2 regions of the Lysinibacillus sp. AR18-8 genome follow, and region 1 is predicted to be linked to the other one. Evidence: predicted binding sites of a transcription regulator. Region 1 holds the regulator's gene; the other holds the start of a gene.

What was found. The regulator LexA, encoded in region 1, represses DNA repair genes until DNA is damaged. The targets are predictions, from matches to a motif close to CGAACATATGTTCG.
Region 2: the regulator LexA is predicted to act here: its motif matches at 1,310-1,323, upstream of uvrB (excinuclease ABC subunit UvrB).

What each region holds. Positions count from the first base shown of each region.
Region 1 covers NZ_MDGU01000005.1:95,669-110,811, reverse strand. The annotation lists gene def (peptide deformylase) at 1-130, shown strand, start outside; gene BFM98_RS04050 (YneB family resolvase-like protein) at 158-823, opposite strand; gene yneA (cell division suppressor protein YneA) at 820-1,134, opposite strand; gene lexA (transcriptional repressor LexA) at 1,301-1,918, shown strand; gene BFM98_RS04035 (gamma-glutamyl-gamma-aminobutyrate hydrolase family protein) at 2,026-2,748, opposite strand; gene BFM98_RS04030 (prepilin peptidase) at 2,782-3,534, opposite strand; gene BFM98_RS04025 (hypothetical protein) at 3,599-4,291, opposite strand; gene BFM98_RS04020 (PilN domain-containing protein) at 4,288-4,881, opposite strand; gene pilM (type IV pilus biogenesis protein PilM) at 4,881-5,855, opposite strand; gene BFM98_RS04010 (prepilin-type N-terminal cleavage/methylation domain-containing protein) at 5,978-6,439, opposite strand; gene BFM98_RS04005 (prepilin-type N-terminal cleavage/methylation domain-containing protein) at 6,496-6,972, opposite strand; gene BFM98_RS04000 (type II secretion system F family protein) at 7,098-8,303, opposite strand; gene BFM98_RS03995 (type IV pilus twitching motility protein PilT) at 8,300-9,346, opposite strand; gene BFM98_RS03990 (GspE/PulE family protein) at 9,358-11,028, opposite strand; gene BFM98_RS03985 (G5 domain-containing protein) at 11,046-12,377, opposite strand; gene BFM98_RS03980 (type IV pilus modification PilV family protein) at 12,929-13,396, shown strand; gene BFM98_RS03975 (prepilin-type N-terminal cleavage/methylation domain-containing protein) at 13,408-13,842, shown strand; gene BFM98_RS03970 (hypothetical protein) at 13,842-15,143, shown strand, end outside.
Region 2 covers NZ_MDGU01000003.1:61,711-76,853, reverse strand. The annotation lists gene BFM98_RS01120 (competence protein ComK) at 1-448, opposite strand, end outside; gene BFM98_RS01115 (IDEAL domain-containing protein) at 676-924, shown strand; gene uvrB (excinuclease ABC subunit UvrB) at 1,396-3,375, shown strand; gene uvrA (excinuclease ABC subunit UvrA) at 3,383-6,250, shown strand; gene BFM98_RS01100 (DUF4097 family beta strand repeat-containing protein) at 6,534-7,721, shown strand; gene ftsE (cell division ATP-binding protein FtsE) at 7,963-8,649, shown strand; gene ftsX (permease-like cell division protein FtsX) at 8,639-9,523, shown strand; gene BFM98_RS01085 (murein hydrolase activator EnvC family protein) at 9,577-10,884, shown strand; gene BFM98_RS01075 (hypothetical protein) at 11,538-12,170, shown strand; gene BFM98_RS01070 (redoxin domain-containing protein) at 12,167-12,754, shown strand; gene BFM98_RS01065 (S41 family peptidase) at 12,976-14,418, shown strand; gene BFM98_RS01060 (PDZ domain-containing protein) at 14,541-15,143, shown strand, end outside.

The DNA of each region.
Region 1 (15,143 bases):
CGGGGCCATCGTTGTACAGCATGAAATCGATCATTTAAATGGCATCATGTTTTATGACCGAATAAATAAAGAGCACCCTTTCCAACTGCCAAATCATGTTATCATCGAAAGCTTATCTTCCCTTCAGTAGTTTTTACAAAAAAAATTAGCAGGAATATTATTTTCCTGCTAATCTTTCTTGGTGTTCTTGGAAACGACGATGTACAGTCGCCTTACTTACCTCAAAGCCTAACCCTCTAAGCGTTATAGAAATTTCTTCAAAGGTAAATCCACGTTTGCGTAGCTTCACAATTTCGTCTACAGGTAGATCTTTTCGCTCCTGCCCCTGCGGATTACCTCGATTCGATAAATTATTTTCTGGACGATAACCGTTTTCTACAGCACGTCGCATACCTCGTCGAATTTTAGCATTATGGATTCTACGTTGATATTCCTCTACAATCGCTAAAATCTCAAGCAGCATCGTATCCATTTCATTTAATTGGACTGGGCCTGCATCACGCATAGAAAAAACATCAGTTGCTGACTTTTGTAATAAATGTAATACAGCCATCCTTGCATTGCCTCGTCCTAAACGAGTTTCATCTTGGACAAAAAGAGCATTAATGTTCTTATCTTTTATAAAATCAAGCATTTCTAGCAAGCCTTCACGTTCTACATCATAGCCACTATGTTGATCTTTAAACACGCCCTTCACCGCATAGCCTTGCTCTTTAGCATAGCGCAGCAACTCTTCCTGCTGGCGCTCTAATGAGGAGCTTTGTGTTTCTTTTTCAGTACTTACGCGACAATAGACAACAGCCGATAGTTGATTATTTATCATTGTTCATTTCTCGCAATTTCGATAGTATTGATGGGACTGGCTTGATCACTCACTACAGGAATAACTAGAGATTTTCCCGCTACAATTTTAATATCTGCTAGTTCATTTTCAGTTTTTACAAGCTTTATCCAATCATCAGTACTCATTTTACCACGATATTGCTCGGCTAACGACCACAAGCTATCCCCATGTTCGATTTGAATTTCTGCGTAACTAACTTTTCCTGGATCAGTAATGTAAAGGTATGCTGCAAATAATAAACAAGCTCCTATTAAAATTGAGATATGTGTGTTTTTCTTCAACCATGTCATAATCATTACCCCTTTTCAAGAATGTTTGTTCGGAATGTATGTTCCCATAATAAAGCGAACAAACGTTTTTGTCAAACACTTTTCGAACCTATGTTTGCATACATGTTCGCATTCTGTTATACTATCAAATAAGAAGAATGATTTTAGAAAAAAGAGGTGAGCACTCATGAAAAAAGTTTCGAAAAGACAAGAGGACATTTTAGCTTTCATTAAGGAAGAGGTACGAGCTAAAGGATATCCGCCATCAGTACGTGAAATTGGTGAAGCAGTTGGACTTGCTTCCAGTTCAACTGTTCATGGACATTTAGCTCGATTAGAACAAAAAGGCTTTATTCGTCGAGATCCAACAAAGCCACGTGCAATTGAAATTTTAGAGCCTGAAGAATCCATTCAAAAACAACAGGTGATCCATGTCCCACTTGTCGGGAAGGTTACAGCTGGTTCTCCAATTACAGCAATTGAAAATATTGAAGAATACTTCCCATTACCCGATACGTATGGCACAAGTGAAGATCAATTGTTCATGCTAGAAATCATGGGGGAATCAATGATTGAAGCTGGGATTTTAGATGGAGATTTAGTCATTGTAAAACAAAAGGCAACAGCTAATAATGGGGATATTGTTGTAGCTATGACAGCTGAGGATGAAGCAACTGTAAAACGTTTCTTTAAAGAGAAAAACCATTTCCGTTTACAGCCTGAAAATTCTTCTATGGAACCAATTATTGTCGATCAAGTTTCTATTTTAGGACAAGTTGTAGGTCTTTATAGACGTGTACATTAACGATTAAAGCAGATTTTGAGGATTATGTTCCTTCTAAGAGCATGTATCCTCTTTTTTACGCAAAAAAAGAATCCACATACGATTGGATTCTTTGTACAATGCCTCTTCTAAGCTTCCTTCTTAAATTTTATGCTCGCTTCAATAAAGGCTGAAAATAGCTTTTGAGCACTCTCATCTCCTGCTATGGCTAGTTCCTCAGGATGCCACTGAACAGCTAAGCAAAATGGCATCTCCTCATGAACTACCGCTTCGATAATACCGTCGTTAGATTTTGCCGCTACTTTTAATTTTTCTGCTAAAACATTCACCGCTTGATGATGAAATGAATTCACTGCTATTTTCTCTTGTTCAACGATAGTCGCTAATAGATTGTCAGCAATAACCTGTACAGTATGGGTAGCTACAGCTCGACCTGATTGCTGCATATGTTGGAGTAACTTGGTACTAAAGTGATCACTATCAATATCCTGATATAAGGTACCACCTAATGCAACATTTAGTATTTGAATTCCTCGACAGATCCCGAAAATAGGCATCTTACGTTGGAATGCGGCTTCAATCAATGCTAACTCAATCGTATCTCGCGCTGGATGAATTTTTCCAAGCTTTAATGAAGGCTCAGCCCCGAATAGAAATGGATGCACATCATGACCACCAGATAATAATAAACCGTCTGTGAGGGCTAAAATCTGGGCTGCCTCTTCTTCTACTCCAATTGGAATAATCAGTGGAATTCCACCTGCTTCAATGATACTTTTGCTGTAAGCAACATTTAATCGAGAGGATAAATCATCCTCTACAAAGGCTGTAATACCAATAATCGGTTTCACTTGCTTCCCTCCACATTCTTGAAAATTGCACAATTACCAAAAGCCTAGATACCAATTAATTAATACATCGCCATAGAAATAAACAATAACTGCGGCCAATGCAATAGATGGCCCAAACGGAATGGGTGTTTTTCTCCCCTGTTTGTTTTTCGATAACATGGTAATCCCGACAATCATACCAATAACTGCAGCTAAAAATAGCGTTAACAGTGTATCAATCGTACCCAGAACGAGACCAATTAAAAAGAATAATTTAATATCGCCTCCACCCATGCCACCGTTTGATAGCACAGCAATGATATATAATATGCCAAAACCAACCACAGCACCCACAAGAGAGTCCCACCACGGTGTTAATGGTGACAGCACTCGTCCAATAGCTAGCAAAGGTAAAAAGAATACTAACACCTTATCTGGAATTAGCATATAGGCTAAATCTGATACAACGATAATAATTAATAAAGAGATAAAAAAGAGTGCTACTATCAATTCTATGCCCCAGCCTAGCTGCCAATAAGCAAAGGCAAATAATACACCTGTCATTAATTCTATGACTGGGTAAACCCAAGAAATTTTATTGCCACAACCCCGACATTTTCCTCCTAAAAATACATAAGACAAAACTGGTACTAAATCAAGCGCCGTCAGTCGTCTCTGACATTTTGGACAATGTGAAGGAGGATGTACAATCGACTCCTTCTGTGGTACACGTAAGCCAACTACATTATAAAAAGAGCCAAAGACAAGTCCAAATAAAAAAATAAAGATCGTATAAGCCATTTCCAATTTTATGTCCTCCTAAACCAATAGGCGCCCATACAAATGAAGTATGGTGCGCCTATCAATAAAGTTATTGTTGTTCTTCGTAATAGAACGTCGTCACTTGCACTGTTGCCTTTAACGTAAGATCTGCATCTTTCTCAAGCTGTGCCTGCTCTCCAGGCAATTTAAATTCAATCTTATCGGTTTTCATGACACGCTCTAATTGTTCAACCTCCTGTAAAAAGCTTTCAAGAGAATTAAAATCAAGCGCACCCACCTCTAATATAAAAGTAACAAGCTTTAAATTAGTTGGTAAAGAGTCCTTCGAAAGAGATGCAATCGGTGTAGTAGTCTCCTTGTTCTCCTGATCACCATTGACCTCTGCTTCAGCCTGCTCCAACATATTAAGATCATTCGATACATCTGAAGGTGTCACAGTGCCGTCCTCACCTTGAACCGTTAAAGACAGTACACGAGTTCCTGTCACCTCTTCAATCTCAGCTAAATCAAGAATAATCTTTTCAACGGCTCTTGTTACAGGTAGCTTTTGTCTTAAGGCTAATATATTGATAGTAGGCTGTCCCTGCTCTTTGTCTAATTGTGCTAGTTGTTCTTTGACACTAGCTAATTCTTGCTGCACCTGCAATACATTCCTCTCTTTTTCATTCACTTCATCCAATTTTGGTGAAAGCAAATAATAATACAGCGCAAATAAAATAGCAGCTATCAGCGCCAGTAACAAGATCATAGATGAATTTTTACTACTCGTTAATTTATTCATGAGCGTCGTCCTCCAGCTAAATACATAAAATCGATTGTCGCTGTAATGGACACTGAATACCGCGGTACTTCTTTAAATTTTTGTTGGGGTGTTAACACCCTTTGTTCACCTAGCTCTATTTCAAAGTTTGAGACAGTGTTAATTTGAGCATCTGTAAAATAGCTACTCATTAAAAGTCGCTCCACATATTTCGATATATCTGTCATCGTTTCAAAATCCACTTCAATATTCACCGAGTTCTCTCCGAAAACATAGCTACGTAAATAGGATTGAGTTGGTAATAAAGTTTTTGTTTCATCAATTAACGGTGTTACAGGATAAGAAACGCTTTGTATAAAAGTTACTGACTCTTCCAACGAACCCTGATCGACATTTTGTCGTGCGTCTAGCTCTTGCTGCAATTGATCAAGCTGTGTTGTTAATGCCTGTTCCTCTGCAGTCAATCGTGACAATTCACTTTTGGATGTAAAAAATAAAAAAAGTAAATACGCTACAATAAGTCCCACAATGACAATCACCAAGCTATAAAAAAGCTTGGGAGAGGTTGTTCTTTTTTCAAGTTGTGGTAAGAGGTTTATATCTGGAACCATTAACGAACCTCCTTCAAAGCTAAGCCAAGCAACGTTGAAAATTCTCGCTTAAAGCGCGGAAACGATTTCTCAATTTTTTTCCCATCGACAACCCTTAGTGGTGGTTCTAAATTAGAAGCGAGTAAGTTCCCAATTGATTTCAATAGTGGGTTATCGCCAAGCATGATAATTTCATCCACTGTTTTTTCACCTTTATGTAAAGAAAACTTAAAGAAATTCATCATCCGATCAATCTCTAGAACCTGATCCATTACGACCATTTGATAATTCTCTGATTCGCCATTATAAATAAATTGATAGCTAAACTCATTCTCTTTCTTCCCCAGCCATTGCGTCATATCTACTTCAATGGTTTGATAGCGCAAAAACTCCACTTGGCCATTGGAAAAAATACTGATAGAGAGTTCATTAATCGACCATTCTGCAATTAAATATGTTTTATTAGGCATTAATAAGGACATGTGCTCTAATAAGCGTATATTACAAAGCGCACGAATATCGGCAGCTTCGGGTTCTAATGAAACATCTAACAGCATCCCTACCAGTTTCGTAATCTCTTCAGAAGGTGCAGCAAATAAGATAGCCTTGCCGTCCTCGGCATCTGCATCATACACATCAATTAAAGGGTCTTGAAATGGTAAATGAATAGAATGTCCCAATTCCATTTCAGCATATCCTCGTAATTCCTGAGGCTTTACATCTTTAGGGTGCTCAAAGTTTTTTAATAGAACCGTCGTATCAGGGACAAACATACGAACAGCCTGTTTTTTCCCTGTCCATTTCATTACTTGCTCTTTAATCACCTCAAAAAGAGCTACCTCATCGATAATAGTTCCATTTTCAACGATTCCAGCTGCTAAAGGGTATTCATAGCCCTGCCACTGATTAGGCTCTGGTCCTTTCGCCACAATCGCACGCAGCACATAATCCTTCAGTTCAATCGAAACATGCGACTTTCTTTTTCTCTTAAACATGTGAAAAGACCTCCTTATCCTACTCAGTATAAATGATTTTTTCAATTAGTCATCCATTTCCCAGCCAGAAACGCAAATTTTCTTGCGCTTCTGAGTGGGTTGGGAGGACTGATGCCGTCTGTTTATTTTCCTCCTCCTTCACCGCCTTCTTCTTTAGGAGATTCTACTCCTGCATCTTTTAGTCTTGCATTAAGGTCTGACTCGTTTATTGTTGTACTTGATGGTTTTAAATTAGTTTTCATCTTATTTAAATTAGGGTAAGTAATTGTCCATGTATCATCTTTAAACGTAACCTTAGTACCATCTAATTTAATTCCATCCACAAAAGGGTCTAGTTCAGAAGAACTACATTCGTCAGCTACAGCTTTACACGCCCCATCAATATAAGCAATTTTAGCCCCCGCTAGAATATTTGATGCTTCCGCTAAAATTGCACGGTCCTTCGACTTATTAATAATATTACCAATTGCAGGTACAGCGATTGCTGCGATAATTGCTAGGATAACAATTACAGCTAATAGTTCAACTAATGTTAAACCTTTCTCATTTTTCAATAGTTTTTTATTTTTCCACTTTTTTAACATTTTGAAATCCTCCTTAATAGTTTTATATGAAGTGTGTGTACACGCGCTTCTGAACATTATGGCGAAGGTGCACAATCTCGCCCAATACATTTGCCACCAGTTCCCTTGCTGCCCTTACGAATATCGTCTGCAATATGCTGTAAGGTGGCATTATCAAAATTTATATATTTTCCATTGCTGTAATAAATCGCATGCGCATTGAAGTAGTAGGTGCCCTCGATAAATTGAACATTGGCACTCTGACCTTCTTTATCTGCCTCTAATATTTTGCCAGCACTGTCTAAATAACCGTCGGATACTAATTTTTCCACTTCGACGATTTGCCATTGATCAGCGGTTGGATGCTCCATAAAATAAAACTGCGCAGCATGAATAACATTAATGGCATCTGCTTTTAATGCCTTATAACGTGAATTATCAATGACATTACTTATAGCTGGAATTGCAATGGCAGCAACGATAGCTAGAATAACAATGACTGCCAATAACTCGACTAATGTCAAGCCCTTTTCGTTCTTTACCCTAATTTCCATGTCCAGTCTCTCCTTTAATACTTAACCATGAAGATACCTACTTGCCGCTTCCTTTTGTTAGCAAATCTAAGTAGATATTTCCCATTAAGCGGAACAAAAGGGCATCCATATAAATATTGTAAACATTACATATTTTCATATAGTTGGAACATTGGTAAGAATATAGCCGCAACGATGACTCCAACAACTAGAGCCAGTACCACAATCATTAAAGGCTCAATGAGTGACTTCATGGTATCGACAGCACGGTTTACTTCCTCTTCATAAAAATCAGCGATCTTTTCGAGCATGTAATCCAAGGACCCTGTTTTCTCGCCAATTGATGTCATTTGTGTTACAAGCGGTGGAAATAGCCAGCTTTTTTCAAGTGGCTCTGATAATGTGCCACCCTTTTCTAAATTATCGCGCGCTTCCAGTACTACTTTCCCCATTACCGGATTACCACCAACCTTTTCGACAATTGTTAAGGCTTGTAAGATTGGTACGGAGCTGCTAAAGAGTGTTGACAAGGTTCTTGTCATTCTCGCGATAATATCCTTTTGCAAAAGCTGTCCAAAGATTGGCATACGCAGTAAAAATACATTGACGGCATAATGAAACTCTTTATTATTTTTATAGAAATAGTGAAGGCCCACTACTAATACCAAAAGCCCTAAAATCACAAGGTACCAAAACTGAATGAGCCAATCACTAATACCCACTACAATGACCGTTATTAACGGCATTTCCAAATTCATTTCTTTAAATGCATCCATAAAGGTTGGCACAATAAACACCATTAAAAACATACCAACCACTAGTGTTAGAAGCGATAAAATCGCTGGATAGGTCATGGCAGATTGAATTTTTTTCTTAATGTTGTATTGCTTCTCTAGTGTGCTTGCAAGACGATCTAATGTATCGTCGACGTTCCCTGTAGCCTCACCAGCACGCATCATATTGACAAATAGCAATGGGAACACTTTTGGGTGTTTGCCTGCTGCATCTGAAAATGCCATACCATTTCGAATATCCTCTTCAACCTGCATCAATGCTCGCTTTAGTGGTTTACTCCGTGTTTGCTCACCCAAAATATGGGTCGCTTCAACGACAGGAACGCCAGCACGAATTAATGTCGCATATTGTCGACAATAAATAACAAATTCCTGGTGCTTTACTTTTGTTCCAAAAGCAATATCTTTATGTAAAATGCTATTTGACTCCTGAAGTTCTCGTGCATTAATTCCTTGTGCTCGAAGCTTTTCCATGGCTACCTTTTTATTCGGTGCCTCGATAATGCCCTTTTTAGGTGCTCCTGTTTTGGTCCGACCACTATAACGAAATATCGTCAACTATAATCACCAGCGTTCATATATGGTCTTGCATCCTCTAGTGAAATCTTACCTGTGGTAATTAGGTGTTGCATGGAATACTCCAATGTGTGCATACCCAATGCTTTACTTGTCTGCATCACACTTGGAATTTGGTGAATTTTTTCGTTACGAATTAAATTAGAAATAGCAGGTGCCTGTACTAAAATTTCTGTCGCAGCAATACGCCCTTTTACATCCTTACGTACAAATAAACGCTGAGAAACAATACCTTGTAGTACATTCGCAAGCTGCACACGAATTTGACTCTGCTGATGCGGTGGAAATACATCGATAATACGGTCGATCGTCGTTGGTGCACTACTTGTATGCAGTGTAGCCATAACTAAATGCCCTGTTTCAGCAGCCGTAATAGCCGTTGAAATGGTTTCATAATCTCGCATCTCCCCAACTAAAATAATATCTGGGTCTTGACGTAATGATGCACGTAAACCATTGGCAAAGCTCATTGTATCGACACCAATCTCACGTTGATTGATAACAGACTTCTTATGTGTATGCAAATATTCAATTGGATCCTCTAACGTAATAATATGTTTAGATCTTGTTTCATTGATGTGATCTATCATTGCTGCCAAGGTAGTTGATTTCCCTGAGCCTGTTGGGCCAGTTACTAAAATTAAGCCTTGTGGTTTTTCCGCAAGCTTATATAACACCTGTGGCATATTGAGTGCTTCAATAGAAGGAATTTTAGCCTCAATTAAACGAGCTGCAATCGTCACTTCATTTCGCTGATGGTATGCATTGACACGGAATCGACATTTCCCAGGCAATGAAAAGTTAAAGTCCGTTTCTCCCTTATCCTCAAATTCCTGTTGTTTATGGACAGGAAGAATGACCTTTACCATTGCCTTCAAATCCTCTGTTTCAAGTGGGATTGTGCCATAATGCTCTAGTTGCCCATGGATACGATATACTGGTGGAATACCTTTTGTTAAATGAAGATCAGATGCTTTTTCTTCAAATGCACGTGTTAATAATTCAACGATTGAATATGCTGTCATTTTTTTCACCCCTAGTCTGCACTTGCAACACGTAATATTTCTGAAGTGGTTGTTTGGCCTGCTACAACCTTTTGTAATCCATCCACTAATAGGGTATGGTAGCCTTTTTCTTTCATATAATCACGGAGGACGCGATCACCAACACGATTTAAAATCATATCCTTTATTTGGCGATCAACAGGGAGGATTTCATGAATCGCCATACGTCCTCTGTAGCCTGTTTGATTGCAGGCAGGACATCCACGCCCTTTTTTACCATGTGTTACGCCTCCCACCCCATTCTCCTCAAGTATTTCTAGTTCACGAGAAGTGAATATATATGGTTCAGCACAATCACGACAAACTTTTCGTACAAGACGTTGCGCCATGATTCCTACAAGGGAAGAGGATAATAAAAATGGCTCGATCCCCATGTCATGGAGCCGTGAGATAGATTCGATAGCACTGTTAGTATGCAGTGTACTTAATACTAAATGGCCTGTTAGTGAAGCACGGATAGCAATTTGAGCTGTTTCAAGATCACGAATTTCCCCTACCATTACAATGTCGGGGTCCTGTCGTAAAATTGAGCGTAACCCTACCGCAAATGTTAAGCCGACTTCCTCTTTTACTTGAATCTGATTGATACCATCTAACTGATATTCCACTGGGTCCTCAACCGTAATTATGTTGACGCCTTCTTCATTTAAATGAGAAAGGGCCGCATATAACGTAGAGGACTTACCTGAGCCTGTTGGTCCAGTAATCAGCATCATACCGTTTGGATGGGCTATCATTTTCCTGAAAAGTGCTTCATTACTTGCACTAAAGCCTAATTTATCAATATCATTGGCTGAATTAGTTAAATCTAAAATACGCATAACTACCTTTTCACCATAAACTGTTGGTAGTGTAGCTAAACGGATATCGACAGGTCTAAAATTAACATTGGTTTTAATACGTCCATCCTGCGGAATACGATTTTCTGTAATATTTAAATTCCCCATAATTTTAATACGCGCCAATACGACGTTTTGCATGTGCTTTGGCAAGGATCGCTCAGTACGTAGCACACCATCTACCCGATAGCGGACACGAAGCTCTGTTTCTTGCGGATCAAAATGGATATCACTAGCGCGCTGTGCGACACCATTCGCAATAATTTGATTCACTAAACGAACAATAGGTGAATCCTCATTCTCTATTTCCTCTTGTGTTTCCGTACTTGTGGCAGCCAAATCCAACATTGCCGCATCCATTGATTCCTGTAAATCATAGTATTTTGTTATCGTCCGATATAAATCATCTTTTGCCGCAATACTTGTCTCGATTTGACAGCCTGTCGTCATACGAACTTCCTCAATGGCGAAATAATCCATTGGGTCTTCCATTGCAATAAACAATTTATTTTTTTCTTTGCGAATCGGCATAATATTTGTCCGCTTTGCCAGCTCCGCTGGAATTAGCTGTAATAATTCGGGACTAATTGAAAACTGATTCAGGCTGATATGAGGGATACCAAGCTGGAATTCTAAGACTTCAATAAGCTGCTGCTCTGTTAAGAAATTTTCTTTGATAAGGAAATCTCCAAGCTTCTCATTTTTCATCTTAGTAGTTAATGCGTACTCAAGCTGGTCAGCTGTGATAACACCTGATTCCACCAGTAAATCCCCTAAACGTTTACGCCCTGGCTTCATTGCCATAAACATACCTCCAATCGTTAAGGACTTGTTTGTACAAAATTACCACCTTTATCATAGTAGCCATAGACAATTTCTGGTCCATCTTCTTGCTTTGTTTCCTCTGATTTTGAAGGTTTCACATCAGGCAAACCATTACCATCTAAATCCACTTCTAAATCAGGATCTGTTGCACCCGCCCCTACGTTCTGAGTAGGCGTTGTGATAATAACAGGCTCCTGCGAAGAACGCATAACAATTCGATTTTGAGGTGCATAATAATCTCTACTAATGAATTGTTCTTCTGTTGCTCCGTTCTCTACAATGGAACGATAAACTTCCACTCTTGAACCCTCTTTACCCTCTTGCTCCACTCTTTCTTGTCCAGCCTTTAACTCCTTCGAATAGCGATAAATAATGCGTGGCTTTACAATTTTATCCTTACTAACACGTACTGTGATGTCCTTGTCTTTCGCGGCTGCAAAAACTTCTATCTTTAATTGATTACCCTCTATAGATGCTTTCAGTTTACCGAGCTGCTCAGACCGATTAATAAATTGTAAGTCTTTTGCTAATGCTGCATTGATATCTGCCTCAATTCCCTGTTGCAAATAGCTTGGATTTATTTCCTGAGAGTGTCTTTCTAAAATTTCGTAATCCGTTTGAAGAATTACACTATATAGCATTGATGCCACAAAATCTAAACCTGCATCATTGACAACCCCGGCCTGTTCACCTAAAAGTGTAAGCAACGAGATGGATTGATTTGGAACTAGATTTACATCATTTAATAACGGAATGATTTTTGCTACTCCTTGACTATTTGCTGGTAGCTCGGCAATCTGAAAGGCAATCCTTTCCCCTGTTTGCATGGAACCTTCATTGATAACGGCTTCGACCTTATGCTCCTTCAAATAGCTGGCTTGTAAGATTAGTTTCTGGAGTGTTTTATCTGTATCCCAAACACCTGCTTCATCTATTTGCTGCGTAATTGCTTCATTGACGGTAACAGGAATGGGAATATGAACGACTTTTTCTTTTTGCCAAAAAGCATACCAAGGCTTTTTAGTCAGCATTTCGTACTGAGCAATAGCTGCTGATGGATCAAAAACAAATTGTTTCGAGTCAATGGTTTTGGCTATACCATCACTAACAATTTCCATTTCGGCACCTTGCCATTCTGAAATTGCATTTTGTAGCGTAGTTGCTAAATCTACTGTTTTCACATCATGGATCTCAATACCCCCAATAGTTGAAGATTGAGGACCTTCTTTAGCAAAAACTGTGTCATTTAGCACAAATGATGGAACAAAAAATCCCACAACTAGAACAATTACCAAAAACAAGCTAATTATTTTTATGTATGTTTTCATCCACATCATCCTTTATTTAACTTAGTGGTTTTTCTATTTATATACAAATGATACTACAACTATGGTATTCTGACACTACCAAAATGCAACTTTATTCCGATTTTACTTTTGATTTTTATACAAAAATTCAAAAATAATTCAAAAGGTAGTTCTATAGAATCACAAAGTGTTTTATAATTCTATAGAAACAACTCTGTAATTTGTTATAATATCCTAGATAGTAATTTTTATCTAAATATTTTTAAGTATGTAATCCCGTTGTATGATATTAGGATGTAAATTATTAAAAAATTAAAGCCATTTGCTGTTTATTGAGTGAAATGAAGCTGTAGGATTTATTTACCCTTATTTATCTTTTCCATTCATAGTTGAACGTACTATTTATATCAAGTTAAAATTTTATCCTTCGAAGCCAAAATATCAAATTGAGATTATTGAAGAATAGACCAATTTTAATAGTTCACACAAGATTTCAATTTAATTAAATACATAAATTTAGCACTATCATTACTTAGTCTTCAATTTTTTTATCATGGAAAGGTGTTGAAGAAATGAGCCCCAAAAAGGTATTTAACGAACGTGGTATTTCACTAATAGAGGTTGTTGCGTCTATCGTTCTTCTAGCTATCATACTGGTTTCTGTAATTAATTTACTACCCCAAATGGGTAAAAAAAATAACCAAAATGAAGATAAACAAATTGCTGTAAACCTTGCATCAAAAGAGCTAGCTTATTGGCAATCTGCATTACAGAGTGATTTTAATACTTTGTTGGCTAATCCAAATGGTAAGTTTTCATTTATCAAATCTGATGACAAGCTTACATATGATGGTGATGATACGATTACCATTAAAACATCTAATACTAGATCAAAGCCTTCAAAATATTATACTGAGATTAAAATAACAAAAACACCAGATCTAGATTCACAACCCACAAAAGCCAATCAGATTAGTATTTTTATATATAAAAATAACAATATTTTAGTAGCAGAAACTTATGGTTATGTCTTTTACTGAGGGTGAAAATTATGAAAAATAATAATGAAAGAGGACTTACTTTAGTAGAAGTGTTAGCAACAGTGATTATATTGTCTATCATTTCAATTCTAGCATGGAGTATATTTTTTCAAGGCACAGAATATTCAAAGAAAGCTGTATCTAAAAATCAAATGCAACAAGAAGCTAATGTTATTATTGCTAGTTTAAACTCTATTCATAAACGTTCTATTGAATATGGTGCCACTTCAAACAACTGTATCCTATCGGTTCAATACACTACCAAAAGTACAACAAAAACAGAAGTGTTTGAAAATAGTCAGATGTGTATCCAAGCAAATGATTTTACTATAAATCCCAAAACAACTGATGCAGATATACACTTAACAATTGAGGAAAAGAGCAACCCTAAAAATAAAATCGAAATCAATTCTTTATTAAGTCGCTTAAAGGAGGATAAAAAATAGTGAGGAATGTCCTAAATAATAATAATGGTTATGTATTGGCGTTAGTATTAATTATATCTATATTAATTACTGTGATTTTCTTCTCATTTCTAGCAATTTCCTCCAATACAACAAAACAACATAACATTGTGGAAAGTACATTCCAATCCCAATCTATCGCAGAAATGGGCGCAAGTTATTTTCAACATGCTATGACAAATGAAATTATTACAAAACAAGAAAATATTATCAAAAAGATTATAGATCAGAGAAACGAAGATATTAAAGCAAAGCAATTACAAGATGATCAACATTATATAGGTTTGGCTATAAAAGATATGGAAGAGGTTTTAACAGATATAGTTTTATCTTTAAAAAAAAGTGATGATAAAGAAGATGATCCTGAAGAAAAAACTATTAAAATGAAAGTACACTCAAATCCTAAAAATTCCTTTGAGGTTACCCCTGTAACATTTTCACGAGCTGATGATGCACTTATTATTAACTTTACAAGTATAGGGCATGACGAAGCAAAAAATGCAGAAATTAAGGGAACAATTTCCGTTGATTTTTCCAATATGATTGACCCAACAACTAATAATGAATCTGACGAATCAATTATTACAGGCAATACAATTGCTGATCCAGGGACTAGTTTAAATATTTGTCCAACTGGAACAAGGGCGGATTTATCCAATAAACAATGCCAAATCAAAGGAAATATTACTTATTCTCAAAATGATGAGTTAAAATTCAATAACTCCATCTATCGAGTAAGTGGAACTCTTACAGTTCCAAATATGAATTACCCTAGTGCCAACTCAACACTCTATATAGTTGGTAGTATGAATGGTCAAAACTTAAATTCAATGACTAACGTAAAATTACATGTTGGTGGTGCGCTTTTTGTAAATCAGTTTAATGGTCGTATAGTCGACTCTGTTATTGAAGTTGCGGGAAGTACCACTTTGTATGGAAATTTAGATAATCTAAACAATTCAACTATGTATATCGGTGGATCATTTATGATGGGACAGATAAATCAAATTTCAAACTCAACTATATATGTACAAGGAAGTGCCAATATTTATCAGGGAGTGAATCTTGGAAGGAATGCAAACATTTGTGTCAATGGGGATTTAGCTATAGGCAATATCAATGATAATTCAGGCGGTACGAGTAAAATATATGCTAGAACTTCTTCTAGCACTCATAAATCTGTTATTGTTGGCAATGACACGTTTGAAGCTGCCTGCGCAGGCGGTAGCCCTACAGTGTCTCCTGGTTCAATTGACTATACTACTGAATATGAATATTCATAT
Region 2 (15,143 bases), on a different contig from region 1:
TATACAGCATAGATGCGTTAAGAAATTGTTTACTAATGGAAGCATAACGAATAGGTATTTCGATTTGTTTATCATTTTTTAACGTTACAATACACCCCAATTCACTAGGTGTAATATTAATAATTGCATGAAGCCCTATCCATATATTGTGAATGGAGCTGGGTGAATAAGTTGGCAGAAAAATACAGGGATAACCATAATCAAAGGCCACGACGATTGGTAGCTTGTGTTGATTGCCGAAAAAACGTTTAGCCGATTGTTTTGCGGCTTCATAAGTTGATCCTAATGAGAGACAGGATTTTCGAAGGACATGCATCGGTTTGCGTGTAACAATCAGCTCATTATGCTTATCAATCACATGCGTGAAGACTTTGGAGTCATGCTGAATAGGTTGCAGCAAATAAGTATTGAATGAAATTAAGTAGCCGTTTACAAAGTTAGTTGTCATATAGGGAGTGCCTCCTTTTTTCTAGTGATAACGGTAGTGTAAAACAGAATATGACTTTCTTAAATTAAATGAAATAGTTGAAAATCGTTCAGAAAAGCACGAAATGCCTAGAGAATTTGCTCTAAATATCAATTGATTAATAGCTAATCCAAGATATTTTCGAATCGTAAGCATTGCTTTTTAAATTCAATTTTCATATAATTTAGAAAAGGATCGAGGTGAGATCGTTGGATAAATATTATTCGTATACAGATTTTCTGAAAGCCGTTGGTCAGTCGAAAAAAGTTGATGAGGCAGAGAAATTATTAAACGAGATTTATTTAGATTTATTTTTAAATCGTATCCAGCGTATGCATCGGCAAGAGCAGCTCATGGTTCTGATAGATAGAGCACTCGATGAAAAAGATGAAAACGCATTTTATCAATACGCATCCGAACTAACTTCCTTACACCAAACAGAAGATGAATCATATTGACGAACCCGCTCTCCATATCTATTGGAGAGTGGGATTTTTTTGCTTTTGAAAATAGTTGCAGAGGATGTGAAGATTGTATGTTTTGGTTAGAAGAAGTGATCTTGCTTATAGAATGGGGAAAGTCATTTAAAAAGTTTGAGACGCTGTTTATTAAAAAGTGAGAGTCGCTCCAAAGGAAAGTGACCCTGCTCATAAAAGAAGGAGAGACGCTCTAAAAGTACAGACCCCGGCTCCTGAGAGAGTGTGAGCTGCACATAAAGCAAAACAGGAAATCCCATCCATCGATGAAGCTTGAAAACCTAATAAAACGGCTATTATAAGAGTAACAAGTTAAATTGACTGTATTGTTATGTAATAAAAATTTTAGAGATGAAAAAAAATTTTACAAACATTCGTTCGTTAAATGTTCGAAATTTTAATATTGCTATGCTAAAATATATGTACAAATTGGAAGAAAGGACGGGGACATGAGTGCAAACATTTGATTTACAAGCGCCATATCAGCCTAACGGGGATCAGCCACAGGCCATTGCGGAATTAGTGGAGGGTGTGAAAGCAGGCAAACGTCATCAAACATTGCTTGGTGCTACTGGAACAGGTAAGACGTTTACCATTTCGAATGTCATCCAGCAAGTCAAAAAACCAACACTAATTATGGCACACAATAAAACACTAGCTGGCCAGTTGTATAGTGAATTTAAAGAGTTCTTCCCAAATAACGCCGTTGAATATTTTGTCAGCTACTATGATTACTACCAACCAGAAGCTTATGTACCGCAGACAGATACCTATATAGAAAAAGACTCTAGCATTAACGATGAAATTGATAAGCTGCGTCACTCTGCTACTTCTGCATTGTTTGAGCGTGAGGATGTCATTATTATTGCATCTGTGTCCTGTATCTATGGTTTAGGTTCTCCCGAAGAATATCGAGAAATGGTTGTTTCCATTCGTACGGGTATGGAAATTGAACGTAATCAGCTACTGCGCAAGCTTGTAGACGTTCAGTATGAGCGAAATGATGTTAGTTTTACTCGCGGAACATTTCGGGTACGTGGAGATGTAGTGGAAATCTTCCCAGCCTCTCGTGATGAGCATTGTATTCGTGTGGAATTTTTTGGGGATGAAATCGATCGCATTCGTGAGGTAGATGCACTAACGGGAGAGATTTTATCGGATCGAGAGCATGTTGCTATTTTCCCTGCATCTCACTTCGTTACACGAGAAGAGAAAATGCGTAAAGCGATTGAAAACATTGAAAAAGAATTAGAGGAACGACTTGCATTATTACGTGCAGAAGATAAATTACTAGAGGCACAGCGTTTAGAACAGCGTACACGCTATGATTTAGAGATGATGCGTGAAATGGGCTTTTGCTCTGGGATTGAAAACTATTCACGTCATTTAACATTGCGTGAAGCAGGTGCTACTCCATATACTTTGTTAGATTATTTCCCCGAAGACTTTTTACTTGTGGTTGATGAAAGTCACGTAACACTTCCACAGGTTCGAGGAATGTACAATGGTGACCAAGCACGTAAAGGAGTGCTCGTAGAACATGGCTTCCGATTGCCATCTGCTCTAGATAACCGTCCATTACGTTTTGAAGAGTATGAAAACCGCGTACATCAAGCGATTTATGTATCAGCCACACCAGGTCCTTATGAACTGGAGCATACACCAGAAATGGTAGAGCAAATTATCCGACCAACTGGATTATTAGATCCATTAATTGATGTACGTCCTATCGAAGGGCAAATCGATAATTTAATTGATGAAATACAAGATCGAATTGCGCGTGATGAGCGAGTTTTAGTGACAACGCTAACGAAGAAAATGTCTGAGGATTTATCGGCCTACTTGAAGGAAATGGGCTTAAAAGTAGAATACCTACATTCAGAAATTAAGACACTAGAGCGTATTGAAATTATCCGTGAGCTACGCAAAGGAACGTATGATGTGCTAATTGGTATTAATTTATTGCGTGAAGGTCTTGATATTCCTGAAGTGTCCCTTGTGGCCATTTTAGATGCTGATAAAGAAGGATTTTTACGTTCAGAGCGTTCATTGATTCAAACCATTGGTCGTGCTGCTCGTAACGCGAATGGTCATGTCATTATGTATGCAGACCATGTAACAGACTCGATGAAAAAGGCAATTGATGAAACGAAACGTCGTCGTGCGTTACAAATGGCTTATAACGAGGAGCATGGCATAACACCTCAAACGATCATTAAGAAAATCCCAGATGTGATTCGCGCAACACAAGTAGCAGAAGAAGAGGAATCCTATGTAACAAAGGCCACGAAAGGCAAAAAGCTGACAAAGGCGGAAAGAGAACAGCTCTTGACTTCTCTAGAAGTCGAAATGAAGGAAGCAGCAAAAGCGCTTGACTTTGAACGTGCGGCTGAATTACGAGATACAATATTTGAATTGAAGGTAGAAGGGTGAATGACTTGTGAAAAATACTGAAATCGTCGTGCAAGGTGCACGTGCTCATAATTTAAAAAATATTAATGTCACAATTCCGCGTGACCAATTAGTCGTTTTAACAGGATTATCGGGCTCCGGAAAGTCTTCTTTAGCATTTGACACAATTTATGCGGAGGGCCAGCGTCGTTACGTTGAGTCCCTTTCCGCCTATGCCCGTCAATTTCTTGGACAAATGGATAAGCCAGATGTCGATGCGATAGAAGGTTTATCGCCTGCTATTTCCATTGATCAAAAAACGACAAGTCGTAACCCACGATCTACTGTCGGTACGGTAACGGAAATCTATGATTACCTACGTTTACTTTATGCCCGCATTGGTAAACCTATCTGTCCAAATCATGGTATAGAAATCACTTCCCAAACAATTGAGCAAATGGTGGATCGTTTATTAACCTATTCTGAGAGAACTAAGATGCAGCTCCTTGCACCAATGGTTTCTGGACGTAAGGGTACCCATGTTAAACTGCTAGAAGATTTAAAAAAGCAGGGGTTTGTTCGTGTACGAATTGATGGAGAATTGCGTGATTTAGATGATGCTATCGAACTTGATAAAAATAAAAAGCATTCCATCGAAGTAGTAGTGGACCGTGTTGTTATGAAGGAAGGGATTGCTGCTCGTCTGAGTGATTCTTTAGAAACGGCTTTACGTCTAGCAGATGGACGTGTGCTTGTCGATGTGATGGAACATGAAGAGTTACTATTTAGTGAGCATCATGCCTGCCCATTATGTGGTTTTTCTATTGGTGAGTTAGAGCCTCGTATGTTTTCATTTAATAGTCCGTTTGGTGCTTGTCCAAGTTGTGATGGCTTAGGTTCAACACAAGAGGTGGATTTAGATTTAGTGGTGCCTGATTGGGATCGTTCCTTGTTAGAGCATGCCATTGCACCATGGGAGCCAACTAGTTCGCAGTACTACCCACAATTACTAAAAGCTGTATGTGATCATTACGATATTCCAATGGACGTGCCTGTGAAGGATTTGCCAAAGGAAAAGATGGATAAGGTTTTATATGGCTCTGGAAAAGACAAGATACACTTCCATTATGAAAATGAGTTTGGCAATGTGCGAGATCAAATGATTGAATTTGAAGGTGTAGTGCGCAATGTTGAGCGTCGTTTTAAAGAGACGACATCCGATTATGTTCGTGAGCAGATGGAAAAATATATGGCACAGCAGGCTTGTCCTTCATGTAAAGGGTATCGTTTAAAGCCTGAAACGCTAGCAGTGAAAGTAGCAGATAAACATATCGGTGAGGTTACACAATATTCGATTCAGGAAGCAGACACATTCTTCAAAGAGCTTGACCTCACTGAAAAGGATATGCAAATTGCTCGATTAGTTTTACGAGAAATCGAAGAACGATTGGGCTTCCTTGTGAATGTTGGTTTAGACTATTTAACATTGAGTCGTGCAGCAGGTACATTATCTGGTGGAGAGGCACAACGTATTCGCCTTGCTACGCAAATTGGTTCACGATTAACAGGAGTCCTCTATATTTTAGATGAGCCTTCGATTGGTTTGCACCAGCGTGATAATGATCGGCTGATAAGCACGTTACAAAATATGCGTGACATTGGGAATACGCTGATTGTGGTAGAGCATGATGAAGATACGATGCTTGCAGCAGATTATCTCATCGATGTAGGACCTGGAGCAGGCGTCCATGGCGGTCAAATTGTGGCAGCAGGTACACCAAAGGAAGTTATGAATAATGAAAAATCCTTAACTGGACAATATTTAAGTGGTAGAAAGTTTATTCCTTTACCAATTGAAAGACGCCAACCAAATGGCCGAAAGCTCTCCATTAAAGGTGCCAAGGAAAATAATTTACGCAATGTTAAAGTAGATGTTCCATTAGGCTTATTTGTAGCAGTGACAGGTGTGTCTGGTTCAGGGAAATCTACACTGATTAATGAAATTTTATATAAATCTTTGGCACAGAAGCTGAATCGTTCAAAGGTTAAGCCTGGCGAGCATAAAGAAGTGACAGGTATCGATGAGCTTGAAAAAGTAATCGATATTGATCAATCGCCAATTGGTCGTACACCTCGTTCAAACCCAGCAACTTATACAGGTGTTTTTGATGATATTCGCGATGTTTTCGCAGCAACAAATGAAGCAAAGGTACGAGGCTATAAAAAAGGACGCTTTAGCTTTAATGTCAAGGGCGGTCGTTGTGAAGCATGTCGTGGTGACGGCATTATTAAAATTGAAATGCATTTCCTTCCAGATGTTTATGTACCATGTGAAGTATGTCACGGCAAACGTTATAACCGTGAAACACTTGAAGTGAAGTATAAAGATAAGAGTATTGCAGATATTCTCGATATGACAATTGAAAATGCAGTAGTGTTCTTTGAAAATATTCCAAAGATCCAGCGTAAGCTACAAACGATTGTTGATGTGGGGTTGGGTTATATGAAATTAGGGCAACCAGCCACAACCTTATCGGGCGGTGAGGCACAGCGTGTAAAACTAGCCTCTGAATTACATCGACGCTCCACAGGGAAATCTTTCTATATTTTAGATGAACCTACGACAGGATTACATGCCGATGATATTGCTCGTTTACTTGTTGTATTGCAGCGTCTTGTTGAAAACGGTGATTCGGTATTAGTTATTGAGCATAACTTGGATGTGATTAAAACAGCTGATTATATCATTGACTTAGGTCCAGAAGGCGGAGACAAAGGTGGTACTATTGTTGCAACTGGTACACCTGAAGAGGTAGTAGAAGTAGCAGGCTCCTATACAGGCAAATACTTAAAACCAATTCTGGAACGTGATCGTATGAGAATGGATGCATTGCTAGCAGAAGCTACTAAGTCTTAAGGGTTTTACATTCGAACGGAAATGATTAATCTGGATTGAAAGGTGATCTTAAATTGGGGAAAGTCGCTCAATCCAGATTGAAAATGATTCGAAATGTGAAGAACCCACTCAAACAGAGGCCGGAAGTGATCCAACTAATCTAAAAAACGAGCAATAAAATCTTCACAGGTAAAAGCCTGTCGATGTTGAAATGAAAAGACCCAATTTATTCAATTTTGCAGTGAAACTTTTCACATGATGAATCGTATAAATAGTATAACGAACTGAGGGAGGCTATTTATTTATGCAAAATGAACGTCAACGAATTTTAGAACTTGTAGAAAAAGGAACAATTTCGGCACAAGAGGCGATTACATTATTAGAAGCATTAGAGCAACCTGGCAAGTCTACTCAACATGTTATGAATGATGTGTCGAAAGAGACGCAATCCTTTTCAAATGAAAAAGAGCCATTATTTGAAGAAAAATCAAAAGATGGTGACAAGAAAAAAGATGATTTTATGAAATACTTCCAAGATGAAATGCAGGATTTTCGTAAGGATTTAACGCAAATCGGTTCTCTTTTTATGGATATGATGAATACGGCTGTTAAAAAGGTAAAGGAATTTGATGTAGCTTCTCCATTTGGAGATAAAATTGAATTTACCCATACAGAAGAAGTGGCTGCTGCCAATGTGGACAATATTATTGTTGAATTACCGAATGGTAACTTCTCATTGGAATCCAGTGAAGGAGAAACTATTCAGGTGATTTGCAAGGTAAAGGCACCTTTGATGAACGAAAGTGAAGAAGAAACTCGTAATCACTTCTTAGAGCAATTTGTTGTGAAAGAGGAAGCGCAATCACTTCGTATTTTGAGCCAATTAAAGCTTGTTCAAGTCAATGTGAAGGTGCTAGTACCAAAGGATAAACTTGAAAAATTATCTGTTCGTCTAATGAATGGTAGTGTTTCATTACAGGATACAGAATTTGAAGAATTAAAAGTGAAAACGTTAAACGGTGCCATTAAAGGTACGAAATTTAATTTTGGAAAAGCTGAAGTGGATTCTTCTAATGGTTCCATTGAATTAACGAATGTTCGAGGTAAGGATTTAGAGGCTGAAACATTGAATGGGCGTGTTTATTTGGATGGTGCATTGGATGAAGTTGAAGCTAAGTCTGTCAATGGACATGTAGTCGTAACAACATGCTCGACAAATTCTTCTAAAATTAAAGCTCAAACAGTTGCTGGAGCAGTGGAATTATATGTCCCACGAACAATTTCATTGAGCGGTAAAGTCGTAACGAATTTCGGTAAAGTGGATGTGGGTATCCAGGATGTTTCTAAAATGGAGTCACAAGATCAATTCTTATCCAAAGTAGTCCGTTTCGACAAAGAAGTTGAAAATGCGAATCGCCTATTTATAGAAGGTGAATCGAAAACTGGTGCTGTTTTAGTGCGCTACACAACAACAGATGAACAACAAATTTAACAGTAGAAGCATTCAAGGTAAAGCTTGAATGCTTTTTCTTTTCAAACAGGATTCGACCTAGCACATAGAGGCAAATCTTGTTTTATTTTTGTCATATTTTTAAGGATAATGGCAAGGAAAGAATGAAATAGAAGGAACTGCCACGGATTGAAATGAAACTGTAATAAAAAAACAGAAATAGAGTGCTATAATAGTAAAAGAAATACCTCTTACATAGATGAGAGTTTTAGGTGGTTTAATCATGATAGAAATGAAAAATGTGACAAAGAAATACCCAAACGGTGTTGTTGCGACAAATGGTATTTCCGTTAATATAAAGCAAGGCGAATTTGTGTATGTAGTTGGCCCAAGTGGGGCAGGGAAATCCACATTTATTAAATTGATGTACCGTGAAGAAAAAGCAACATCAGGACAAATAATTGTAAATGGTATTGATTTAGCAACTTTAAAGAATAAGAAGGTCCCTTTTTTGCGCCGTCAACTTGGTGTAGTTTTCCAAGATTTCAAATTGCTACCTCGTTTGAATGTCTATGAGAATGTAGCGTTTGCGCTTGAAGTAATAGAGGAAAAGCCAGATGAAATCCGACGTCGGGTTATGGAAGTGCTAGAACTAGTTGGATTGAAGCATAAAGCAAGAATGTTTCCAAATGAACTTTCAGGAGGAGAGCAGCAACGAGTATCGATTGCTCGTTCAATCGTCAATGTCCCAAAAGTGGTGATTGCAGATGAACCTACAGGGAATCTTGACCCTGAAACATCATGGGAAATTATGAATTTATTTGAGGAAATTAATGCACGTGGGACAACGATTGTAATGGCAACCCACAACCGTGAAATTGTAAATACGATTCGACGTCGTGTTATTGCAATTGAAGGCGGCTTAATTGTCCGTGATGAACACGGAGGTGAATACGGCTATGAAATTTAGTACAGTAAAGCGCCACTTCCGGGAAAGTATCAAATCACTTGGTCGAAATAGCTGGATGACCATTGCCTCTGTCAGTGCCGTTACCGTTACGCTCATTCTAGTAGGTGTTTTTGCGCTTATTATGATGAATTTAAATAAAGTAGCAACGGATTTAGAAAATGATGTCGAAATTAAAGTGTTAATTGATGAAACAGCAGATGAAGCTGCTGAAAAAGCACTCATCGAAAAAGTCAAAAAATTGCCTGGTGTCTCCGAGATGACGTATTCCACTAAGGAAGATGAGTTAACCAAGCTAGTAAAAGACTTCGGTGATGATTTTAAACTATTTGAACAAAGTAACCCTTTACGTAACGTTATTTATGTAAAAGCTGCTGATCCACAGCAAACAGCAAAAGTTGCGAAAACCATTGATAAATATGAGTATACATATGATGTAATGTATGGCGAAGGAAAAGTTGAAAAACTATTTAACTTCTTAAATATTAGTCGTAATGTAGGAATCGTACTTATTTTAGGGTTATTATTTACGGCAATTTTCTTAATTTCGAATACAATTCGTATAACGATTATAGCTCGACGTGATGAAATAGAAATTATGAAACTTGTAGGGGCTACAAATTCATTCGTGCGTATCCCATTCTTATTAGAAGGTATGTGGCTTGGAATTTTAGGTTCAATTATTCCGATTGCGGTTGTCACGACCCTTTACCACAATATATATAAAATTATTGCACCACGTTTACAAGGAGAGCTTGTTCAATTACTAGATTTTTCTCCACTTGTGTATCAGGTAAGCGGTCTTCTGTTACTCATTGGTGTACTGATCGGTATTTGGGGAAGTTTCATGTCAGTACGTAAGTTTTTAAAAATTTAGTCACAACGGATATTTGTGAAAAAGAAAAGAATAGTCGAAGGGGAGTTCAATCGGTGAAAAGTAAGGCGAAAAACATATTAAAAACACTTGCAGCAGCATCTGCTCTAATTCTTTTTATCCAAACTCCATCAGCATATGCAACAAGTTTATCGGATTTAAAAGAAGAAAAGAAACAAGTTGAAACAAAGAAGAATCAGTTAAATTCATCTATCAGCAATAAATCAAATGCAATTACAGCTAATCAAGAAAAGCAACAACAAATCTTAGATCAAATTCAAGCATTGAACGCTGAAATCGACAAAACTAATAGTAATATTAAAAAAGTACAAGCAGATATTCGGGCAACAAATGAGGAAATTAAAAAGTTAGAAGCTTCTATTGAAGAGCTTTTGCATAAAATTGAAGAGCGCGATTTATTGTTACAAGAACGTGCACGTGCCATTCAAGCTGGGGGCTCTGTAAGTTATTTAGATGTTTTGCTAGGCTCTAATAGTTTTGTAGACTTTATTGATCGTTTCTCTGCAGTTAATGCATTATTGGAAGCGGATCGTCAAATTATTCAAGATCAAAAAGATGATAAACAAAAATTAGAAGAGCAAAAGCAAAGTGTAGAAGAGAAACGTAAAAACCTAGAAGGTAAAAAAGCTGAGCTTGAACGATTAAAAGCATCATTAGACAGTCAAAAAACTGAGAAAAATAAACTAGTAGACCAATTAGAAAAAGAGCAAGAAAAGCTGAAATCAGAAAAGGTATTACTTGAAAAAGAATACTCAGAGGCTTTGGAAGTAAGTCAGGAATTGCAAGATCAAATTATTGCTGAACAAAATCGTTTGGCTGAAATTGCACGTCAGCAAGAGGCAAAACGTAAAGCAGCCGCCGCGGCCGCGGCAGCAGCTGCTGCTAACAATGGTGGCGGATCATCTGGTGGTACAGTCCATGCGCCTCAATCAAACGGAACTTGGATAAAACCAACGAATGGTCGCTTAACATCACCATATGGTTGGCGAAATCTTGGAGCAGGTCCTGAATTCCATTATGGTGTCGACCTTGCAAATGCAACGGGAACACCAATATGGGCAGCAGCAGATGGCGTTGTTTCTTACGCAGCACCACTTAGTTCGTATGGTAATGTTGTCATTGTAACGCACTCTATCGATGGACAAATTTACACAACCGTTTATGCACATTTAAGTGCATTTAATGTTAGTGTAGGACAAGAAGTAACACAAGGTCAGCAAATTGCAGCCATGGGTAGTACAGGTCGCTCTACTGGCCCACACTTACACTTTGAAGTGCATATTGGTCCTTGGAAAGGACAAGCAGTCGGCAGTGTAAATCCACTGAAATATATTCCATTGTAAACATAAAAGCTATACACTAGCGTTTTCTAGTGTATAGCTTTTAATATTTCATCGAATGTTTCACCATTCACCAACTTATAGGTTTGCCCATTAATAGCCAATAAGCCATTTTTGCAGAACAGTATTTTTAATGTATGGTCAAAATAAGTAAGATCCAATTGAAAGACAACATCAGCTTTTTTGTTATTTAATAAGGTTCTTTTTAATTCCAAAGTACTTAAGTCTAAACGCAAACATCTAATCGTGGATTTTCACGATTGATAATGGCAAAGCTTTTATTGGTACCATTGTCAACTTCCTAAATCGTTATCTTATTTACTATTTCTAGAAGATCTTTATTAAGTAAAAAATCTTGTAGTAAATTCTTTGTTCGATACTCTGAGTACAGCATCAGAACACTAATACTAAGACAAATAGCAGCAATCCATAGTATAAGTCGCTTTGAAAGCATAACTCCTCCCCTTTTCTCATTTTACGAAATATTCCATTGAAAGTTTCATCGCTATTATAAGATTCTAAATAATGTTATGATGAATATATACTTAGTGGGGTATTTTTATTGTTGTTATTTCTGAAGATTTTCTTAAAACAGTGTGAAATAGTCTTTTTTTAAAAAGGTTCTATGCTATGCTTTCGGAGGAGGATTCGTTGAATTGATAAATACAGAGTGGTACTCAATCCGAACATTAACTTTACCAGCTACTGCAGTCGCTTTACTTATTACTTTTTTTATTGTGTGGCTTATCTTGCGCTTACAATTTTCTAAAAAGTGGTCTGAGCTATATAGTGATGCCATTTTCACCTTTATTATTGTTTGGAAGTTAAGTTTGCTTGTAACAGATTTCAAAACGGTAGTAAACAATCCAATTACATTGCTTTATTTTAATGGCGGAACAATGGGTGTTCTTCTCGGTGTCATTGTAGCATCTTTGCAAATATGGAGAAAGCGACAGAGTCTACAGCTTGAGGAACAAGAGATGATAGCTGGTAACTGGGCTATTATTCTCACGCAATCCATTTATCAAATGCTTGCTGTGCTATTTAATGACAACAACACATCGAGTGAAGTTATAACATTAGCTGTGCTAAGTGTAGTCACGCTCGTCATATTATGGAGATTAATAGCGGTGAAACAAGCTCTCATACTCTATACAATTAGCTATTTGATAGTGGCTATCTTCCAGCCGCTTGGTATAGGGCAAACAGCTGTGGCTGTCAGTGTAATACTACTTTGTTTGGGCTTAACTATTCAGCATGAACGAATCAATGAGGGAGGTAAGAAATGAAAAAAAATATTGGACTGCTGATCGTTGTGCTATTAGTGGTTGCGATGATTGGTACATATGTAAAACAACAAATTGACGAAGAACGTGCTATTGATAAATCGGCCCTAGGTAAGGATATGGAGGAGCTAGAAACCGGCTTAAGCAAAGGGGATATACCGCCTGATTTCACCTTAACAAGCTTAGACGGGGAAGATATCACGTTAAGCGATCTTCGTGGAAAAAAAGTCGTTTTAAATTTCTGGGCGACATGGTGCCCACCTTGTAAGGCGGAAATGCCTCATATGCAAAGCTTCTATGATGAGTATGCAAAAGAGAAAAACGTTGAAATTATAGCGGTCAATTTAACAGAAGCCGAACGTGATGTGACCGCTGATGCCAAAGTGGACACAGTGATGACATTTAGAGATAGCTTTGAGCTAACGTTCCCTATTTTATTGGACCCTGACAATGAAGCTGGCTTGAATTATCAAGTCATCACGATTCCAACCACTTATTTTATTGATTCCAAGGGCCTCATTCAACGCGCCATCAGAGGACCAATGGACGTGGATATGTTAAATGATTATGTAGATGCACTAGATTGATTTATAAAAAATCTGCTCGTTTTCTATAGTGGAAACAAGCAGATTTTTTTATTTTTCATGAAATCAAGATGAATACTCGCGGGAACCAAGGTATATCCGTGCGAATCAACAGCCAACATCCATGTGTAAAGTGAAATATTCTCTCTTAACAAATTTGAAAGGTAATTTTGTATGTTTGAAAAAATAGAGTCATACAGTAAAAGAGACGGAGGAGGGAAGATTTGCGCAAATTAACAGCCGGTGTCGGAGTCCTACTTAGTAGTTTGGTGGTGGGCAGTGGTATTTACTTTGATTGGTTTAATATTGGCGATAAAAAGGAGCCTGTTACGGAGGTTGATACTATTGGTGAGGCTATGACAATCATTGAAGAAAAATCAGTATACAGTACAAAAAAGGATGAATTAGTGGAAGGGGCTCTTCGTGGGATGGCTGATGCCATTAAAGACCCTTATAGTACGTATTACTCCAAGGAAGAGGCTGAGCAACATCGGCAAATGCTAGCTGAGGAACGAGTAGGCATCGGTATTGAACTAACCGAAAATAAAGGGAAGTTTATTGTTGTGTCACCTGTTCGCTCATCACCAGCAGAGAAAGCAGGCATGCGTTCACTCGATGAAATTGTACAAGTTGATGGGGTACGGATTGATGGGAAAACGATGAGTGAATTAATGCATTTAATTCAAGGTGAAAAGGGAACGAAAGTAACCATTGTTGTCTATCGTCCAAGTGAAGATAAGCATATTAAGATGACGATGGAGCGAGCAGCAATTTCCAATAAAACGGTAACTAGTGAGGTAGTGAAGGTAGAAGATACAGCTATTGGCTATGTAGTGATCTCATTATTCGGTGAAAAAACCGCCAATGAATGGGTGGCAGAAACGAGTAAATTACTTCGTAAAGATGTGGAAGGAATTGTGATCGATGTACGGGATAATCCAGGTGGTTATTTACATAGCGTCGCAGCGCTACTGAGCACAGTATTGGACAATGGCAAAGTATTTGCATATATGCAAAATGCGGAAGGTGCTATGGAACCATTAAAAACGCAAACAAAAGGCTTTGATGAAAAATATATAGAAACGATGAATAAAATTCCAATTGTTGTTTTGCAAAATCAAGGTAGTGCATCTGCTAGTGAAGTATTGAGCGGAGCTTTAAAAGGCTGGGGACGCGCTTCACTTGTTGGGGTTAAGAGCTTTGGAAAAGGGACTGTACAAGAATCTTGGGAGCTTTCCAATGGCGGCGAGCTTAAATTATCAACCAACAAATGGCTAACACCAAAACGTGAATGGATTCATGGGCAGGGCATTGAAGCTAGTTTAATGATTGAGCAAAATGAATTATTTGCTTTTCAACTTCATCCACTAACAGGTAAGTTTAAAGTGGGTGATATGAGTGAAGAGATTTCCTATTCACAAAACGCCTTGCAGAAACTAGGCTATCAAATCGATCGTTTAGATGGCTATATGGATGAAACGACCGCAGAGGCCGTTAATCTTTATCGTAAACAGAAAAAATTAAAGCTAGCAGAAGATGAATTTTATATGGACACGACTTTCTTTAATAGTTTAAACGAAACGTTAAAGGATTTTAAAGCCGATCGTCAAAATGACCAACAATTCCAAATGGCCACTAGTTTTTTACTGCATACGATTGACCAATAAAACTCGCAGACAGAACAAAAATACCATAATACAAAGCTTTCTATGAGTTTGTACTACGCAAGCGTGTAGTCCTTTGATACAATAAATTCATAGTATTCAAGATAGAAATGGCGGGTGTTCGTATGGTTAGTGAGATATTAATAGAAATTGTAACAGCGATTGGCCGCTTTTTACTCAACCCATTACTATATATAGTCATAATATTTGCTATTATTTTAGGTTATCGTCGAGTAAAACAGGAGCGTAAATATTTTAATAGACGTATTATTTGGGGCTGGACGGAGCTAATCGGACAATGGAAAGATGGGTGGCTCTATGCACTAATTATTTCTATCATTAGTATTGGAGCAGGTCTAACTGTCCCAAAGGAATTTTTAATCATTTTAACGGCAGTTTCTATAGTAGCACTTATCTTGTTTGTCATGAATGCAATGTCGCCTATTTTGACAATGGGGATTGCCACACTTGCCATATGGGGTATGTCCTATTACAATTGGTCATTTTCCTGGTGGAAAATTTCAGTAGAGGATGTCCATTTAGAGAGTGGCGCAATTGTGACAATTACCATTCTTGCGGGCCTTTGTGTTATTGCAGAAGGGCTATTAATTCGACGTATGGCGATGAAGGTTACAACACCTTGTATTGAGAAAACGAAGCGGGGTATGCAGGCAATTGTCTATCGGTCAAAAAATGTATGGGTATTACCTATTTTCTTTGTTATTCCT